4 regions of the Bacillus sp. JZ34 genome follow, and region 2 is predicted to be linked to each of the others. Evidence: riboswitches for the same ligand, from Rfam matches in the RefSeq annotation. Region 2 holds a riboswitch; each other region holds the start of a gene.
What was found. A riboswitch is a leader RNA that binds a small molecule or an ion and turns the genes downstream of it on or off. The one in region 2 is predicted to bind thiamine pyrophosphate.

Region 1 (4,568 bases), 1.6 Mb from region 2:
CTATGGCGCGGAACGATGTAGCAATGATCATGGTAAAGCGTCCTCGTCAAAGGGATGCCGTCATTCCACACAGACAGGCACTCCCCTTTGACAGGATAAAAGCTTTTGTCTATGCCGATCTGTTTAAAGAAAGCACCGCTCCACACACCGCTTGCAATGACAACGTGCTCCGCCTCCGCGGTGCATGAAGCAGCAGTGACGCGGACGGCCCCCGCTTCAGATTCGATCGATAAAACGGGGGTAAACTCGAAGACCTCGGCACCGAGAATCCGGGCCCCCCTGGCAAATGCCCTGCACACTGCGGCCGGTTCGACATGGATGTCGTCCCGAATGAAATTAGCGCCGAGAATCCCTTTTCCGGCATGCGGTTCCAGCTCATATACTTCAGCGGCTTCAAGCCATTCCACTGAATCCAGTGCAGCCATTTGCATCAGGTGTTCGCGGTCGCTTTCTGAAAATGCCAGCTTTAATATCCCTCCGTCATGCTTTCTGATATCGATGCCGCTTATGTCTTTCAATTCGCCCGTCAGCCGCTGATAGGCTTTTTGGCTGACTCTGGCAAATTCGAAAAAGGTACCGGGTTTATCGCATTCCGCATGGGCGCCGAGCATGCCCGCCGCCGCGCTCGTCGCTTTTTTGCCGACTTCTCCGCTTTCAAACACGGCCGTTTTTTTCCCCGCTTTCGCAAGATGGTAAGCGATGGATGTCCCGATGATGCCTCCGCCGATCACGATCGTATCATAGCGCTTTCTCATATGAATCTCCCTTCGCGAGACAGGCAAGCCGCGCGGCCGCCTCATCCGGTCTGTCATGAGAAAAGATCCCCGACATCACGGCGATGCCGTCTGCCATTTTGACTTCCGCCAGTCGTTGTTCGGTGATACCCCCGATCGCAATGACCGGAATGCGGACAGCCGCCTTCACTTCAGCCAGACTGAGAGCTCCTCTTCCTTTCCGGCCCTTTTTACAGTCCGTTTCAAAAATGTGGCCGAACAGCACGTAATCTGCACCTTCAGTTTCAGCCTGAACCGCTTCTTCTGGCGAATGGACGGACTTTCCGATTTTCAAATGCGGAAAACGGCTCCTCACACTTTTGACGGAAAAGCCGTGTGAAGGCAGCTGAACCCGGTGAATGTGATGAAACAAAGCGATATCAACCCTGTCGTTGATGATCAGTTTCCGCTTATCAACCCCTTCTTCGGCAAGGCGGTCGATTAAACTTGATATTTCACTTACTTTTTTTGATCTTTCCCTGATATGGATAAAGTCAACGGCATTTTGAATCGAGATGATTTTTGCAGCAAGCTCTTCCACAGAGTGCTTGTCATCGGTGATCGCGTGCAGATGCAAGCTGATCCACCCCGCTTTTTGACCAGCTTTCTTTTTGGTAGGCCATATCCCAGAAGCTGTATTCGTAGAAGCTGGAGATGACGAAGTTCTCCTTCATCTTCGCGCGCGTTTTCTCATCGGCGTTTTCAGCCAGCTCATCGAAGCGGTTGATCTGTTCTGTCACAAGTTCTTTAAACCAGTCGCCTCCGTATGTCGCGATCCATTCCTGATAAATCGCGCTGTCAGGCCTGCACGTTTTTAACGTCTCACCGACGTCATAATAGAGCCAATAGCAAGGAAGCAAAGCGGCCAGTATTTCCGCAAAACTGCCGCTCACGACAGAACGGTACATATGCGATGTGTACGCATACGCTGTCGGCGACGGCTGAAACGACTCCAGTTCTTCCTTTGTGATTCCCAATAGATCGGTGAATTTCCTATGGAGCGACATCTCGGCTTCATATGTGCCTTTCGCGTGTTCAGCCATCCGGCTTGTCGTATATAAATCGCGAGCATATGCCGCACCAAAGGATTGGACTTTGGCAAAGTGGGTCAAATAGTAGGAATCCTGCATGACATAGTATTTAAATCGATCAACCGGAAGTGTGCCGTCTCCAATCCCTTGAATAAACGGATGGACAAAACTGCCTTCCCACCATTTTGCAGCGCTGTTTCGACATTCTTCTGAAAACTTCATTTCGAGGCTCCTCCTTCGATTCTGAACATAAAAAAACCACTTTCCCGCAAGGAAAGTGGTTTGGAATTTGCATAAATACATACTCAAATACCGTGCCACTTCCCTACGCAGGTTTGAACCTGTTCAGGTTATGAGGGTCTAAAAGTCACACTTTTATCTCAGCCCTTATCAAGGACTCCCCTAGTGGAAAACATTTCTTGTTCATTCAGTTTATACTTTTATCTTATCACGAATTGCAAAATGGTCAAGCATCAGTCTCCAAGCGTTTTTCTCAATTCCGCAATATATTCGCGCGAACCGGTGGCGATCAGCCTGTCACCCAATTGCAGCCTTGTATCCCCGTGGGGCACGATGCTGTCCACCCCGCGGAAAATTCGGACGAAGATAACATCTCCCGTAAACGGAAACTCCCTTAACAGAACACCGTCAAATCGCTCATTGCTCATATTGATCTGATACAGCGACGCATCCTGGTTCGTCAGGAGTTTCATAACGCCAGGCGCCTCGATAAGCGCGCGCAGCAGCGTTTTTGTAGAAAGCAGAATGGAGAATGTATCAATTCCGTTATCTTTCAGTCTGGATTCGGCGTCTGGAGAATCTGCGCTGGCGATAATTCTCGCGACTTTCTGCTCCTTCGCAAAAAGTGCGATCCCTGTATTGCGCTCTTCGCTGCCAGTGGCCACGACGAGTATATCCGTTTGGAAAACGCCGAATGATTGAAGCGTCTCGTATTCATAATCAGGCAAAACTTCAACATCAAACACCGGGTCCGCCAGATTTTCTTCCTTTTTTTCCTGCCGGACATGCAGGATTCTGACGTGATAATCTTCCGGAGAAAGTTCGAGCGTGACTGGCAGCGTCATTTGATTTGCGCCGATAAAGGTGATCGTCTTTTTCTCTTTTTCGCTTTCCGTTTTCGGCATTAATTTTTTAAAGCCGGTCGGTGTGATGATGCATGTAATGACAGCGACCAGAATCAGCGCGCCGGACATCTGCGCGTCAATGACGCCGATGCGCTCGCCGATCGTTGTCGCCGCGATCACCAAAGAAAGCGTGGAAGTCAGGAGAAAACCGGAAGCCAGCACGGTTTTCATGTCATACCACTTTTTCAAAAACAGCACCGGAACGACTTTGCTGATTAACAGAGCCACAAACAGAAGCGGGATCATCACTAAAATTTTCGGATTGCCAAACAGCGACCAAATGTCCAATTTGACGCCCGTCATCACAAAGAAGATCGGGATGAGGAATCCGTATCCGAATGAATCGAGCTGCTGAACGAGCTCCTTGTTCGGCGAAAGCAGCGAAACAAGCACCCCGGCCAAAAACGCGCCAAGTATGTTTTCTGCACCGAGCGACTCGGACAGCGCCACAAGTACGATGATCAGCGTAAATATCGCCCTTGTGCCGATCTGGATCGTTCCTTTTGACAGCACTTCGACAAAAGGCCGCTTTTTAAATACCCTTCCGAACAGGTATAAAACGACGCCGGCGGCAAATAAGATCATCAGCAGCCACATATTGCTGTTTTCGTCCCCGTAGATTGAGGCGAACACTGCAAGCAGAATCATCGTGACAAGATCGGCAATGACGGCGACAAGCAAAATAATCTGGCCGATATTCGTCTTCATGAGACGCTCTTCTTTCAGCGTCGGAACGACAACCCCGAGCGAAATTGTCGAAATGATCAGCGTCATTAAAAAGGCGTTGTCAATAAATCCTGCCATGACAAAGCTGTAAGAAAGGCCGAGCGATAAAATAAAGACGGCAATAAAGATGACCGAAGCCGTTTTAAATGTATTCGGCGCTTCCTTTCCGCTTGGAAGCAGCTGCTTTTTCTTTCCTTTTTCAAATGCGGAAAAATCGATTTCAAGCCCGCTTAAAAACATTAAAAAGATAAATCCGAGCATCGATAAAGTTTCGAGCCATGTATCGTGCTGGGCGACCAGATCGAACCCGCTTTTTCCGATAATAAGACCCATGATAATTTCAGCGACAACCACCGGTATGCTTAACCTGAAACGGTGCAGCAGGATGGGCGTTAAAAATGCGATAATCAGTACGACAACTAAAGATGAGACAGATGTGTGCTCCATAAACTGGTACCTCCTCTAAAACCGGTTTCCGGGTATGATTAGCGTTCCCTTTTTTAAAAATAAAAGGGACATCTTTTTAGACATTTTCATGTGGGAAAAGAACCGTCTGAACTCTTTTCTCACAGGTGTAAAAATCGATTTTAACAATGCTCGCTCAGAAAAAAAAGTAATATGCCTGATTTTCTCCGGCGAAAGTCGCTGAAGCTTGATTTATATATGGACTGGGCAATGTATATACATACGCAGACAGGAGGCAGAAAACGCATGAAATATGATGTAATCGGCGATATTCACGGGTGCTATGACGAAATGATTGCGCTGATTGAAAAGCTCGGTTACTCGCTGTCATCGGGGTTTCCCGTTCATCCGGAAAACAGAACACTTGTCTTTCTCGGGGATTTAACAGACAGAGGGCCAAAATCGCTGGAGGTCGTTGAATTTGTAGG
Region 2 (4,568 bases):
GTCGTTCCCCGTTCCTGCCGTTCCTTTAACCGCTTGATTAATTCTTGCGCCGTCCTTTCGTCCTGACCGAATGTCGGCTCGTCAAGCAGCAGCAGATCCTGGTCAAACAAAAGCATTGTCGCAACGCTTAAACGCCGTTTCTGCCCGAGGCTTAATGTAAAGGGGTGCGCTTTTTGATGAGCGTCAAGTCCGAATTCCCGCAGCAATTCAGCCGTTTTCTTTTCGACACGGTCCTCCGGCCCTCCCCGCTGCCTCGCCCCGAACGCGATCTCGTCAAACACCGTGTCCCGAATAAATTGAAGCTCGGGATTTTGAAAAACAAAGCCGGCCTTCTCATAGAGCGTACGGTCGGACCATTTCTTCAGCTCCCGATCCTCAAGATAAAGGCGCCCTTTTTTGACGGCTTCAAGCCTGATCAGACTTTTTAAAAACGTACTCTTTCCGCTCCCGTTCTCGCCGATGACCGAAATCCATTCTCCCCTTGGAATCTCAAAGGTGATGCCGTCGGCAACGATCTTTTTCCGATAGCCGATCGCCGCGTCGTCTGCGCGGATCAATATGTCTCTGTCAGCTGCAGGCCTGTTTTTCGCCTCCTCCTCTTTCATTTTCAATGTAGAAGAGAGCTTGACGGCGAGCGGATGATCATCTTGTGTGATAACATCTTCCCATACCGCAGGGTACAGTTTCGGCTGCCAGATGCCCGCCGCTTTCATCTCCGGCTGAAAATGTTTCACGATTTCTTCCGGCTTTCCGTCAGCGATGATCTGTCCCTTTCCATTGAAAAGAATGACGCGGTCCATCCACTCGATACAGCCGTCCAGCACGTGTTCGACGAACACCATCGTCTGTCCGCTTTTTCGTGAAACGTTACGAAGCAAGGCAAAGATGTCTTTCCGGCTGGCCGGGTCCAGCTGCGCCGTCGGCTCGTCAAAAAACAGCACTTCAGGCTCCAGAGCGAGCAGGCACGCTAATGCCAGTCTCTGCTTCATACCGCCTGACAAGGTTTCGATCGGCGTTTTCTTATCTATCTTTAATCCGACTTGCTCCATCAGCTCCGAGATGATGCCGTCCATATCTTTTGGGGAGACAGACCGGTTTTCTAGGCTAAAAGCGATTTCCTCATCAACATGAAGCATGCAGAACTGCGAATCCGGATCCTGAAACATAACGCCGGCGCTCTTTCTGCGATTGACCTCTCCGCTGACCTCAGCTTCGACATGTTCAGGAATGATGCCGGAAAGCACGGACAACAGTGTCGATTTGCCGCTTCCGCTCGGACCGAGTATCAGCACTTTTTCTCCCTGCCCAATCGACAGCGAGACCCGGTCTAGGACTGTTTCAGGACGATGATAAAAACGGACGGAAAGGTTACTGCATCCGAGAAATGAACGCATCGGCATCATCCTTCTTCCGCTGTTCCTTCATGATCTCATACTGATTCAGGACTCCCGTTTTCGCAAGCGCTTCGACAACGGCTTTTGCCAGCCAGCCGCCGAGTACAATGCCGCTGATGATTTGGATGATAAGCGTCATGATCAGCGTTTGCGTCGTATAGTAGGCAAAACCGTTCGCCATCAGGCTGTATGTCATGCTTCCGACCGCGGCAAGCGCACCGGAAAGCATAAGGGTAAACAAGTTATAACGCTTATAGCGAAAGATCGCAAACGCGATTTCCGCACCGGCTCCCTGGAACACACCGATTAATAATGCTGACAGTCCAAAGTGGCTTCCGGTCAGCAGTTCGACCGCCGCAGCTGCCGTCTCGGCAATCAGCGCCGCACCCGGTTTACGGATGATATAAGCGACAATCGGGCTGGCGATCACCCAAATGCCGAACATAAAGTTCGCTCCGACAGGCCCGACAATAGCTGAAACAGGGATCCACAAGGTGGACCATCCTAAGTAAATGACGCCGCATGCAACGGACAAGATCACTGCCATCACGACTTCTTTCATGTTCCAATTCATCGTCTCACCGCCTCCATTTCCACAGGCCAATCTTCAACTGTATAAGCCATCTCCCAAAAGCCGTATTCAAGCTGACAGCTTTGCAAAAAAAGCTCCTTCATTTTTTCTTTTTCAGCCTTGCCCGCTGTTTCGGCCCATTCATCCAGGCGGGCGCAAAACTTCGTCGTGATTGAATCGGTTCTGTCTCCGTAAAAACAGATCCAGTCATAAAATGGATGCGACGGGTCAGGCTGAACGTCCATCATCAGTTTTTTTCCGATCTCCCAATATGTCCACGGACAAGGCAGCAAGGCGGCTAATATCTCTCCCAGCGTGCCTTCGTGCGCCGCCGTCAGCATATGGTGGATATAATGATGGGCAGAAGGCGCAAGCGGATAGCCCTGCAGAGATTCATACTCCACCCCCGCGGCCCGGCACAGGTTGTTGTGCGGGTGCACTTCGCTGTTTAATACAAATGAAATCTGCTCATGAAACATCTCCATGTCTTTCCGGTTTTGACACTTGGAAATCGCAATTCCGTAGATTTGAATAAAAGCGTTCAAATACTCGTAATCTTGCTTCACATAATGAATAAGCTGCTCCTTTTTCAGCTTGCCGGACGCCAGTCCCAATACAAACGGATGCTCAAAAATGGCTTCAAAAATAGGGTTTGCCTCGCGGCGAAGTTCTGCAGAAAAACTCATGTAGATAGCCTCCTCAGCAATCGGTTTTATAAGGAAGGCACAGGGGGAGCGAGCCGCTTTTTACGCAAAAAAGCCGCCCCAAAATGGAGCGGCCTTTGTATGATGAAATCATAAAGACACCGGCTCCACTTCCCTCCGCTAGTATGAACTAGATCAGGTTCAAAGGGTCCAAGATCGCTTCTTGTCTCAGCCGGCTTACGGCTCCCCTAGTGGACTTCCTATTACATTAACTTTTACTCTACACATCAATGAATATGATGTCAACCTGAGTTTTTCAGTTTTATTCTTGTATAGAACCGCCGGGTTTCATACAGAAGATGAGGTGGGTAAAAATATTTATGGAAAAATGTTAATTTTCTGAAACCTTTTGCGGGCTTGTTCGTCTAATATAGTGAAGACAAAAAAATTTGGAGGGGATATTTATGATGATGTTTATCTTGATTTTGACAATGGCTGTGTATTTGTTCTATTCTTTCAGCAAAGACAACCGGCCGGCCAAAAGAAACAACAAGAATCATCAGACACTGACTGTTATTAGGGAAAACCCTTTTACCGCCCCTTCCAATGATGTCAATTGCTAACTTGATAGACAACAAGCAAGCCGCCCCATGACGGGCGGCTTTTTACGTTTTTAGGATTGAAATTGTTCCGCTTCAGTCGATCCCTTCAGTGCAGTGGTTGATGAAGTCCCGCCTGTCACAACCTGGGCGACTTCATCAAAGTAGCTCGTTCCGACTTCGCGCTGATGCCTTGTCGCCGTATAGCCGTGGACTTCGCTGGCAAACTCGGCCTGCTGCAGATCAGAATACGCCGCCATTCCGCGGTGTTTATATTGACGGGCCAATTCAAACATGCCGTGGTTTAAGGCGTGGAAGCCTGCCAGTGTGACAAATTGAAATTTATAGCCCATTTCACTGAGCTGTTTCTGGAAGTTCAAGATGGTGTTGTCATCCAGTTTGGCCTTCCAGTTGAACGAAGGGGAGCAGTTGTAGGCGAGCAGTTTGCTCGGGAATTTTTCATGGATCTCCTGTGCAAACCGGCGGGCTTCTTCAATATTCGGCTCAGACGTTTCACACCAGATCAAATCGGCATACGGCGCATACGCCAAACCTCTCGCAATCGCCTGATCAAGACCCGGCTTTGTTTTGAAGAACCCTTCCGCTGTTCGCTCTCCCGTCAAAAACGGCGCATCATATGAATCGACGTCGCTTGTGATCAGGTCGGCCGCATTCGCGTCCGTACGGGCAATAAGAATGGTCGGGACTCCCATCACGTCTGCGGCGAGGCGCGCGGCAATCAAATTACGCACCGCCGTTTGCGTCGGAAGCAGCACTTTCCCGCCCAAATGCCCGCACTTTTTCTCAGACGACAACTGGTCTTCAAAGTGAACTCCCGCGGCGCCGGCTTCAATCATACCTTTCATCAGCTCGAACACATTCAGCTGTCCGCCGAAGCCTGCTTCAGCGTCGGCCACAATCGGGGCAAACCAATCGATGTCTTCTTTCCCTTCCATATGATGGATTTGATCGGCGCGCTGCAGCGTGCGGTTAATTTTTTTGACAACTTCCGGCACGCTGTTTGCCGGATAAAGGCTTTGGTCAGGATACATGCTCCCTGACAAATTGGCATCAGCAGCCACCTGCCAACCGCTTAAATAAATCGCTTTCAATCCGGCTTTTACTTGCTGCATGGCTTGGTTTCCGGTCAAAGCGCCCAGCGCCGGGACGAAATCCTCTGTGTGGAGAAGCTTCCATAGCTTTTCGGCGCCGCGCCTTGCAATCGTGTATTCAATCTCAAGCGTGCCTCTCAGCCGAATAACGTCAGCCGCCTGATACGGCCTTGTGATCCCTTTCCAGCGTTCTTCATGCTCCCAGCTTTCTGCGAGTTGTTTTTCTTTCAGCATCGCACATTCCCCCA
Region 3 (4,568 bases), 880 kb from region 2:
TGCATACCTCCTCTATTCGCTTTACTATATTACATTCAATAGAGGGGAAGATTATGCCTGTTTAAACAGGAAAAAGAACAAAATATTATAGACGAAAAGATTTTCAATTACAATACATGTTTTTAAAAATATTTCCACTATAATCAAAATGAAAGATAAATTTAGGGGGTCATAAGAAATGAAAAAAAGGCTGATGTCACTATTGGTCTGCATCCTGGTTTTAGTGCCGGCAGCTGGTGCTTTTGCCGCGCCGAAACAGGCCGAGCTTCAAGAGTATCTTGAAGAAATAGGAATGACAGAAAAAGAATTGGAAGCTTATTTACAGGATACATATGATGAAAGTTTAAAAGATTTTGAGTCGGTGGAAGAGTTGAAAGATTTTTTAGGGGAAAGACTGACTAATCAACTTTTGGCATCCTATTTAAAAGAATACGGATTGAGCGAAAAAGAAGCGGCTGACCTTTTTGTTGAAAATGGCTATATGGAAAGCGGCCAAAACATTCTCGACGTGTTTATGTTTGAATACGAATTGGATGATGCGCTTTTCACTGTGACATATGAAGAAGACGATTTTCAGATCGGGAACCTGTTTCAAGAATTGGGTGTGGATGATCAGGAGTGGGAAAGGCTCGTGAATCATCTCCGAAAGGTGCGCGATAAAAATCCAAACCTTGAAAATGATTTGATGGCTCTTGGAGAACGTCTTGAAGCGGTAGCCGATTTCGAGTCTGTATCAGAGCTGTCAGCTCAGGATATCGCTGAAATGCTATCCATTTTAAACGATCTTCAGAAGACGCTTGAAGTGAAAACAAAATACTATCTTGTTAAAGACGGAAAGAAAAAAGAAGTGTCTTTGACAACGCTTGTCAGCGCGGAAGATCTGAAGGGAGCAAGCCTTCTGGTGGAAGTATACGATCTGCAAGGCAACTTCATTTTGGATGTATTGCTGACGCCTGACATGATCGGATCTGATTTAATTCATGATACAGGGTCAAAAGTGAAGCAAACCCAAACGGCTGTCAAACATGATTCAAAGCCATCTCATGTGAAAAAGACGGTTAAAGGTGCAAAGCTTCCAAAGACAGCCGGGCATTACGCGGAATGGTCGATCTTAGGCGCCGTTCTGATGTTTGGCGGATTCTTCATGATCAGAAGGCTTCGCAAAGCGGCTTAACATGTCACTTCCCATTCTAATTATGTAGAGAATGGGAAGTTTTTATAAGGAGTGAAAGGAAATTAAGGCACATCGAAAAAAAATCATCTGGCTCGCAGCTATTGTGATGGTTGTGTGCGGCGCTTATTTTACAACAACGAATGTGTTCAAGTTAATGCACGGCTACGCTCTTTTTTCATTTCAGCAGATGAAAGAAGAAGAAAAGCCTGAAAAACCTCCGATTCAGACGGCGAAAAAAGAAAAAACGGTGATTGATCAAACATTTAAAACCGGGGAGAAAATCGGTGATCTTGTCATTCCGAAAATCAATGCAAGGATTCCTATATATCACGGGACAGATGAAGACGAGCTGCAAAAAGGCGTGGGCCATTTCGCTGGTTCCGTTCTGCCTGGAGAAGATGACAACTCGGTTTTATCAGGCCACCGGGATACGGTTTTCCGAAAACTCGGCCGAGTGGGGAAGGGCGATCAGTTAATTGTTGAAGCTTCCTACGGAACTTTTACATACAAAGTGAAAAAGGTGCGGATCGTGGATGCGGATGACCGGACGGTGATTGTACCAAAGCCGAGAGCAACATTGACGGTTTCCACCTGCTATCCTTTTGACTTTATCGGTTCAGCACCGGAGCGGTATATATTGGTCGCAGATTTGATTAAATCATAAAAAAACAGCGGAATCTCAGGCGAGTCCGCTGTTTTTTTATGCTATCTCATGTCTGATCTGTTTTCCAGGAGTTTTGGCGCGGTTAGCAGCAGTAAACAAAGGACAATTGTGCAGACAATGAAAGACGGAAGCATATATGTTCCATTATATACCAAGGAATAAATCCATACCGGAGTGCCTTCAGGCGCATAGTTTCCAAAAAAGACAGCGCCGCTGATGACATGAGCGAGAAATTTCAGTCCGCTTCCGAGAAAGACGGCCAGCGTAACATAGAAAATGATCTTTCCTTTTTGTTTCTCGATTGAAGCGTTTCTGATCGATCCGGCAAAAAAGCCGCCGATACCCGCGGCCGTAGGCGCGATAAAATAATCAAGAAGAAGCTGCAGAGGATGATAAACGTAAAATCCTCCAGTGACAAACTGAAGCAATCCGGCTAAAAACCCGGTTGCCAGCCCTGCCTTCAGCCCCCATCTAAAGGAAATCAGGAAGATCGGAATCATCATGACTGCGATTGAACCGCCTTGAGGCATTTTTAAAAACATTCCGGACACCATATCAAGTATAAGTGCTATTCCTGTCATAAACGCAATTTCAATCAGCTGTACAAGTTGTTTAGATTGATTCATCATAACCCTCACTTTTGATGAACAAAGGGATACTGGACTTCTTTCCCAATAAAAAAAGCAATGCGGGGAAGGAGTAGGAAAGTTTTCCACGCACTGCTTTGGATGCAATTAGAAATGACTTTGCCACATCCCTACGCCAGCGTTAACTAACAGGTTCAAAGGGTCAGAACGGTCGTTCACTCTCAGCCTCGAGGCTCCCCTTGTGGTCATCAAGTTATTTAGTTATATTCTACTATACTAAAAAAAGAAACGGACGACAAGCTGATTTTTCGAAAAATTTTGCTTAATTTCTCCAATATGTAGCAATGCAAACATCTTTTCCTTTATAATAGAACGTATTCGTACGTACAAGATCAGTAAAGGGTTGATCTGATGAGTGAACCTACAAAATACAGCATGGTGAAAAATAAAATTAAATCGTGGATATATGAAGGCAAAGTGAAGCCGGGGGAAAAAATTCATTCGGAAAACGAATTGATGAAAATATTTGATGTAAGCAGGCACACGATCCGGCAAGCGATTGGCGACCTTGTTCATGAAGGGCTTTTATACAGAGAGCAGGGCTCAGGGACGTATTGCTCTCACCGTCTTCAGCTTTCTGAAAAAGGAAGGGAAAGAAATAAGATGATCGGGGTTATTACGACTTACCTTTCGGATTACATTTTTCCTTCTATTATAAGAGGAATCGAATCGTCACTGTCCAGCGAAGGATACACCCTTGTCGTCGCGAGCACCAATAATGACATTGAAAAAGAAAAACAATGCCTTGTGAATATGCTCGATAAAAAAATTGCTGGGTTGATCGTGGAGCCGACGAAAACAGGAAGCTTTAACCCGAATTTAAGTTACTATCTGACGCTTGAACAACATCATATTCCGTATTTGATGATCAACCAATTTTATCAGGAGCTAAATCCACCCCATTTCATTTTGGATGATGAACACGGCGGCTTTATCGCCACTGAGCATTTGATTAAACTCGGCCATGAAAAAGTGTTCGGTTTCTTTAAACAGGACGATATGCAGGGCGCCAACCGGATGAAAGGATTTATCCGTGCTTTCAGAGAAAACGGCTTGTCGTTTTACCCTGAAATGGTCGTGACGTACACAACAGAGAACAAAAAACAAAAAACGATAGCTGAAGCCAGGAAGCGGCTTTCTTCATCAGACCGTCCGACTGCCATATTCTGCTATAATGACGAGATAGCGCTTTTGGTGTTGGATGTCGTGAGGGAATTCGGTTTGAAAGTGCCGGAAGACATTTCGATTGTCGGATATGACAACTCACATTTGAGCGAGGCATCTGAAGTGAAGCTGACGTCAGTCACTCATCCGAAAATGCAGATGGGGATTGAGGCGGCAAAATGGATGATTGCCAAAGTTGAGGGACGCAACACGAATCAGCTTGAACATTCCACCGTCTACAAACCTGAACTGGTTGTCAGACATTCGACCGCCAAGCTGAAAAGGTAGGCTGCACAATCTTTATCCGCCAACCAGCGTGAATGAAAATGAGAAGAATATATATTCTGTTACAAAGCTCCGGAATGAGGAGCTTTTTATTCAAGTAAAAGCTGATAACGGAGAGTTTAATGTTATCCTCGAAGCTTTGGACCATGTGCAGCTTTAGCAAATCAATTTTTAAAGACCGCTGTATACTTTTATATAGAAGAAAGCAGTAAGAAGAAATAAATGCTGTCAACTGCCGGAGGTCGAGATGATCAGGAATCATCTGAGTCCAAATCATTTGATTATTATTTTTTTAAAAAAGCTATTGTGCAAAACGAAAATAGATGTTATATTAGTATCCGCCCCTAAAAAGGAGGCTTTATAAAAACAACTTCGAAAATCTTTTGAAAAAAGTTGTTGACATTCACGATGATAGAATGTTATATTAGTAAAGTCGCTTCTTCGAGAGGCGGAAATGATCTTTGAAAACTAAACAAGACAAACGTACCTGTTAATTCATTAAATAAATCGTACATGCGAATGTGCGTAGTCATTATCAAACTTCATGGAGAGTTTGATCCTGGCTCAGGACGAACGCTGGCGGCGTGCCTAATACATGCAAGTCGAGCGGACAGATGGGAGCTTGCTCCCTGAT
Region 4 (4,568 bases), 1.2 Mb from region 2:
CGCCCTTCATAATTCCCGTCAAGACCGACAGCGATTTTTAAGAGCGTGCTTTTCCCGCATCCGCTTGGACCGATGACAGTCAGAAATTCGCCGTTTTCGACCGTCAGTTTCACGTCTTGAAGCACGCTTGTTTTAAGGCTGCCGTTTCCAAATGTTTTTTCATTTACACGAATTGATAAAGACATCTTGTTCCCCTTTCTTTTCTAAACTGAAAATAAAAAACTCTTATCCCAATTGAGATAAGAGCCTTCGGTTGACCGATCAGCGCTGATGAAATTTTCCGAAATATTAAACAACATACTAATTCATATTATTCCGACCTGTCAACCCCATATTATAAAAAAACAGATGAAAGGTTCCCCTTTCATCTGCAGTATTGCCCGTTTTTAACTGTAAATGCTGCCGCCTGCTTTTTTAAATTCCTTCGCCTTCTCTTCCAATCCTTTTTGAATAGCCTTTTGTTCATCAAGGCCGTTTTCCTTGGCATAGTCGCGAATATCCTGGGAAATTCTCATACTGCAAAATTTAGGCCCGCACATTGAACAAAAGTGTGCTGTTTTGGCGCCTTCCGCCGGAAGGGTTTCATCATGGTATTCAAGCGCTCTTTCCGGATCGAGCGACAAATTGAACTGGTCCCGCCAGCGGAATTCAAAGCGCGCCTTCGAAAGCGCGTCATCGCGGATTTGCGCGCCGGGGTGCCCTTTGGCAAGGTCAGCCGCATGGGCCGCGATTTTGTATGTTATGACGCCTTCGCGGACATCGTCTTTGTTCGGCAGTCCCAAATGCTCCTTCGGCGTCACATAGCAAAGCATGGCCGTGCCGTACCAGCCGATCATCGCCGCTCCGATTGCTGATGTAATATGATCGTAGCCCGGTGCAATATCGGTCGTCAGCGGGCCGAGCGTGTAAAACGGCGCCTCTTTGCAAATTTCCATCTGCTTGTCGACATTCTCTTTAATTTTATGCATCGGCACGTGTCCCGGTCCTTCGATCATCACTTGAACATCATGCTTCCAGGCGATTTCCGTCAGCTCGCCGAGCGTCTCCAATTCGGCAAATTGGGCCTCATCATTCGCATCCGCAATCGAGCCGGGCCGAAGGCCGTCCCCGAGCGAAAATGCGATATCGTATGTTTTCATAATCTCGCAAATCTCTTCAAAATGAGTGTACAGAAAGCTTTCCTCATGATGAGCCAAACACCATTGCGCCATAATTGCCCCGCCGCGGGATACGATTCCAGTGACGCGCTTTGCCGTCAGCGGCACATACCGAAGAAGGACGCCGGCATGAATCGTAAAATAATCAACGCCTTGCTCAGCCTGCTCGATTAATGTATCGCGGTAAATCTCCCAAGTGAGATCTTCCGCGACGCCGTTTACTTTTTCAAGCGCCTGATAAATTGGCACAGTCCCTACAGGAACTGGACAATTGCGGATGATCCACTCCCTCGTTGTATGAATATCTTTACCTGTGGACAAGTCCATCATCGTATCGGCGCCCCAGCGGATGGCCCATGTCATTTTTTCTACTTCTTCTTCAATCGAAGAGGTGACAGCGGAATTGCCGATGTTGGCATTGATTTTCACGTGGAAGTTGCGGCCGATAATCATCGGTTCGCTTTCCGGATGGTTGATATTTGACGGAATAATCGCCCGTCCGCTTGCCACTTCATCACGAACAAATTCGGGAGATACATGCTCTCGGATCGCGATAAATTCCATCTCGGGCGTAATGATCCCCTTTCTTGCGTAATGCAGCTGGGTGACATTTTGACTTTTTTTCGCGCGCAGCGGTTTTCGTTTCAACCCTGGATAGCTGTTGCTCGCTTTCTCTTTGCTTTTATAGCCGTTATCCTCCGGTCTGATTTCTCTGCCTTCATATTCTTCGGTATCGCCGCGCTCCCTGATCCAGGTCGCCCGCAAAGGTTTCAGCCCCTTCAGAATATCAACCTCTGCATTCGCGTCCGTATAGGGACCGCTCGTGTCGTAGACGCGGACAGGCTGATTTTCTTCGGCGCCAAATGAACCCGTCGTCGGACTTAGCGAAATTTCTCTCATCGGCACTTGAATGTCAGGTCGCGCCCCTTCGACATACACTTTGCGGCTCCCTGAAAAACTTGACATAATCGAGATGTTTTTTTGCTGTACTGACTCCTGTTTCATGTAAAAATCCTTCCCCTCTAAAAAATTGATCAGGACGAAACTCCGGAACAGCACCAGCACAAAAAAACCAGGCTCATATGATGAACCTGGTTTTACAGTCAGTAAAATCACTGGAAGACAGACGGACCATACCCATTCCCCATCTTCTCCCGAATCCTTTTTACTTCCCCACGCTGGTACGAACCAGATCAGGTCCAAAGGGTTAAGAAACACATGTTTCTCTCTCAGCCCGCAGTCGGGCACCCCTAGTAAAGCTATTCAATTCATTTTTTATCGTAACACACCGATTTAGCAAGTGAAAAGGATGGAAAAATATATGAATCTTTTTCACTATAGCGGCACACCCAATTATTATAAATTGCGATGAAGCACATCAAGTATATGTTTCAAATCCGTCGCCTCAATTTGGCCAGGTGCGGATGCTTTTTTCGCTGCGCCGAACGTCACGGCCGAGCCAAATACCTCTCCGGCGAGCCGGCTGATCAAGCCTTTTCCGGCCATCGACATCGTGATAATCGGCCGCTTCGCATACCGCTCATGCATCATATGAGTCGCCTCAAGCAACACCAGCACATCTGCCGGTGTTTCAGGCATCACCGCGATCTTAGGGAAATCGGCGCCAAGATCCTGGGCTTTTCGGAGACGGGAAACGATCTCTTCCGCTCTCGGCGTCTTCCCGAAATCGTGGTTGGATATAATGACAAAGACATGTTGCATATGAGCCGCTTGAACCAGTTTTTCCACATGATGCTCTTCATTGAACAGCTCGACATCAATCACATCTGCCAGCCCTGTTTTGACTACGGCATGATTCAAGGAAAAGTAAAATTCCTTACTGACTTCTTTTTCGCCGCCTTCCTCCGCGCTGCGAAATGTAAATATCAACGGGATATCCTTTAAGATCTCCCGGATGTCAGCCAATACCTTTTTCACTTTGTCAACGTCTTCGACATCCTCAAAAAAATCCGCCCGCCATTCGGCAAGATCCGGATTAATCGATAGAAGAAAAGCAGCTTCTTCTTTCAATTGTTCATGCGTTTTTCCGATGAGCGGCACGCAAATTTTCGGGGCTCCTTCTCCGATGGCCACCCCTCTGATCTTCACCGTATTCAACAACGGCCTCACTCCTGTTCTCTATATTACAAGGGTCTTTGCATTAACGGTACCGAAGATTGGCCGTAAGCACAAGCAGAAATTAAGAAAGAAGGCTAAACACTTAAAGCACTTATATACCAACATGAGATCACCTTTCGATAGCTTGCTTGTTTAAAAATGAATCTACTATTCCTTGCAGAATATGACTCATTTCTTCAGGAGTTTCCTTCCGGCCTCTCTCAAACCATTTTGAAAGGATGTTCCAAAAGCCCCCTGCGCTGAATGAAAGCCCGTACTCCAAGTCGATTTTGCTTTTAAAATGAAAGGTTTCTTCTTTAAATTTTTTATGAAGATCCGGTAGAAGTTCATTATATTTCTCAACAATCAAATAAAACAAATGGTTCTGATAAAGGGCTTGTAAAAAATCGGCATGTCGGCTCCAAAAGTTGAAGTATGCATGTCCAAGACTGGATAAGTCAATATGTTTTTCCTGAACAATGTAATTGGAATACTCACTGCAAAGCTGCTCAAAATAGCGGTCTAATATATCTTTTTTTGAATGGAAATGCCGATAAAATGTTCTTCTGTCAAGCTGCGCTTTTTCCGCTATCTCTGTAATGGTGATGTCTGAAAAGCTTTTTTCCTTCATAAGCTCCAACAATGATAGCGTCAGCCAGCTTTTAGATTGCTGAGCTGTTTTTGAGGGCATTTGCTTCATATTCTCTCTCCTGTCGCACTTTTTATGGCAATGTAGCACTTTTCGTTGGCTCATTGACTTTGTTCTCTATGAAATGTCACAATTGTGGCACATAAGAGGGGGGAATGTAAATGGAAAACATGCAATTTATGGCTTGGATGCTGCCGATCTTATTTATACTGCATGATTTTGAAGAGATGGTGATGGTCGAGGCATGGGGCAAAAGATATCGAAGCAAGCTGAAACAACTGAAAAAAGCTCCATTCGGCCATGCCAAAACCGCTTCTTTTGTTTGCGCTGTGCTCGAAGAATTTATTCTAGCTGTTGGTGTAACTGTTCTCAGTATTTATTTTAATCAATATATTATCTGGTTTGGTTTCTTTTTTGCTTTTACTGTTCATTTCCTTGTTCATATCGTCCTATGGTTCACATTTAAACATTATGTACCCGGCATATTAACGTCGATCTTTATGCTGCCATTTTGTTGCTATCTGCTGACCGCTGCCGCAGAGATAGAAAAATTCAGTTTTCCTGCAATGATCTTATCAGCCATATCCGGAACACTTATCGTCTTTTTTAACCTTAAGTTTCTGCATAAAAAAATGGGAAAGATT

Region 1: linked by a shared signal. The riboswitch ahead of tenA (thiaminase II) and the one ahead of tenA (thiaminase II) in region 2 are both predicted to bind thiamine pyrophosphate.
Region 3: linked by a shared signal. The riboswitch ahead of thiT (energy-coupled thiamine transporter ThiT) and the one ahead of tenA (thiaminase II) in region 2 are both predicted to bind thiamine pyrophosphate.
Region 4: linked by a shared signal. The riboswitch ahead of thiC (phosphomethylpyrimidine synthase ThiC) and the one ahead of tenA (thiaminase II) in region 2 are both predicted to bind thiamine pyrophosphate.

The regions. Positions count from the first base shown of each region.
Region 1 is NZ_CP096403.1:3,013,052-3,017,619, forward strand. Features, by position in the region: gene thiO (glycine oxidase ThiO) at 1-755, opposite strand, end outside; gene tenI (thiazole tautomerase TenI) at 739-1,350, opposite strand; gene tenA (thiaminase II) at 1,325-2,026, opposite strand; TPP riboswitch at 2,110-2,218, opposite strand; gene M1D90_RS15330 (monovalent cation:proton antiporter family protein) at 2,278-4,122, opposite strand; gene prpE (bis(5'-nucleosyl)-tetraphosphatase PrpE) at 4,387-4,568, shown strand, end outside.
Region 2 is NZ_CP096403.1:170,293-174,860, reverse strand. Features, by position in the region: gene M1D90_RS00835 (ABC transporter ATP-binding protein) at 1-1,394, opposite strand, end outside; gene M1D90_RS00830 (ECF transporter S component) at 1,369-1,968, opposite strand; gene tenA (thiaminase II) at 1,965-2,651, opposite strand; TPP riboswitch at 2,765-2,869, opposite strand; gene M1D90_RS00820 (hypothetical protein) at 3,074-3,232, shown strand; gene aceA (isocitrate lyase) at 3,283-4,554, opposite strand.
Region 3 is NZ_CP096403.1:1,046,469-1,051,036, forward strand. Features, by position in the region: gene M1D90_RS05215 (processed acidic surface protein) at 179-1,174, shown strand; gene M1D90_RS05220 (class D sortase) at 1,281-1,838, shown strand; gene thiT (energy-coupled thiamine transporter ThiT) at 1,880-2,464, opposite strand; TPP riboswitch at 2,576-2,675, opposite strand; gene M1D90_RS05230 (GntR family transcriptional regulator) at 2,837-3,937, shown strand; rRNA gene M1D90_RS05235 (16S ribosomal RNA) at 4,476-4,568, shown strand, end outside.
Region 4 is NZ_CP096403.1:3,392,046-3,396,613, forward strand. Features, by position in the region: gene M1D90_RS17300 (ABC transporter ATP-binding protein) at 1-185, opposite strand, end outside; gene thiC (phosphomethylpyrimidine synthase ThiC) at 387-2,162, opposite strand; TPP riboswitch at 2,311-2,419, opposite strand; gene aroD (type I 3-dehydroquinate dehydratase) at 2,514-3,278, opposite strand; gene M1D90_RS17315 (TetR/AcrR family transcriptional regulator) at 3,406-3,975, opposite strand; gene M1D90_RS17320 (HXXEE domain-containing protein) at 4,086-4,568, shown strand, end outside.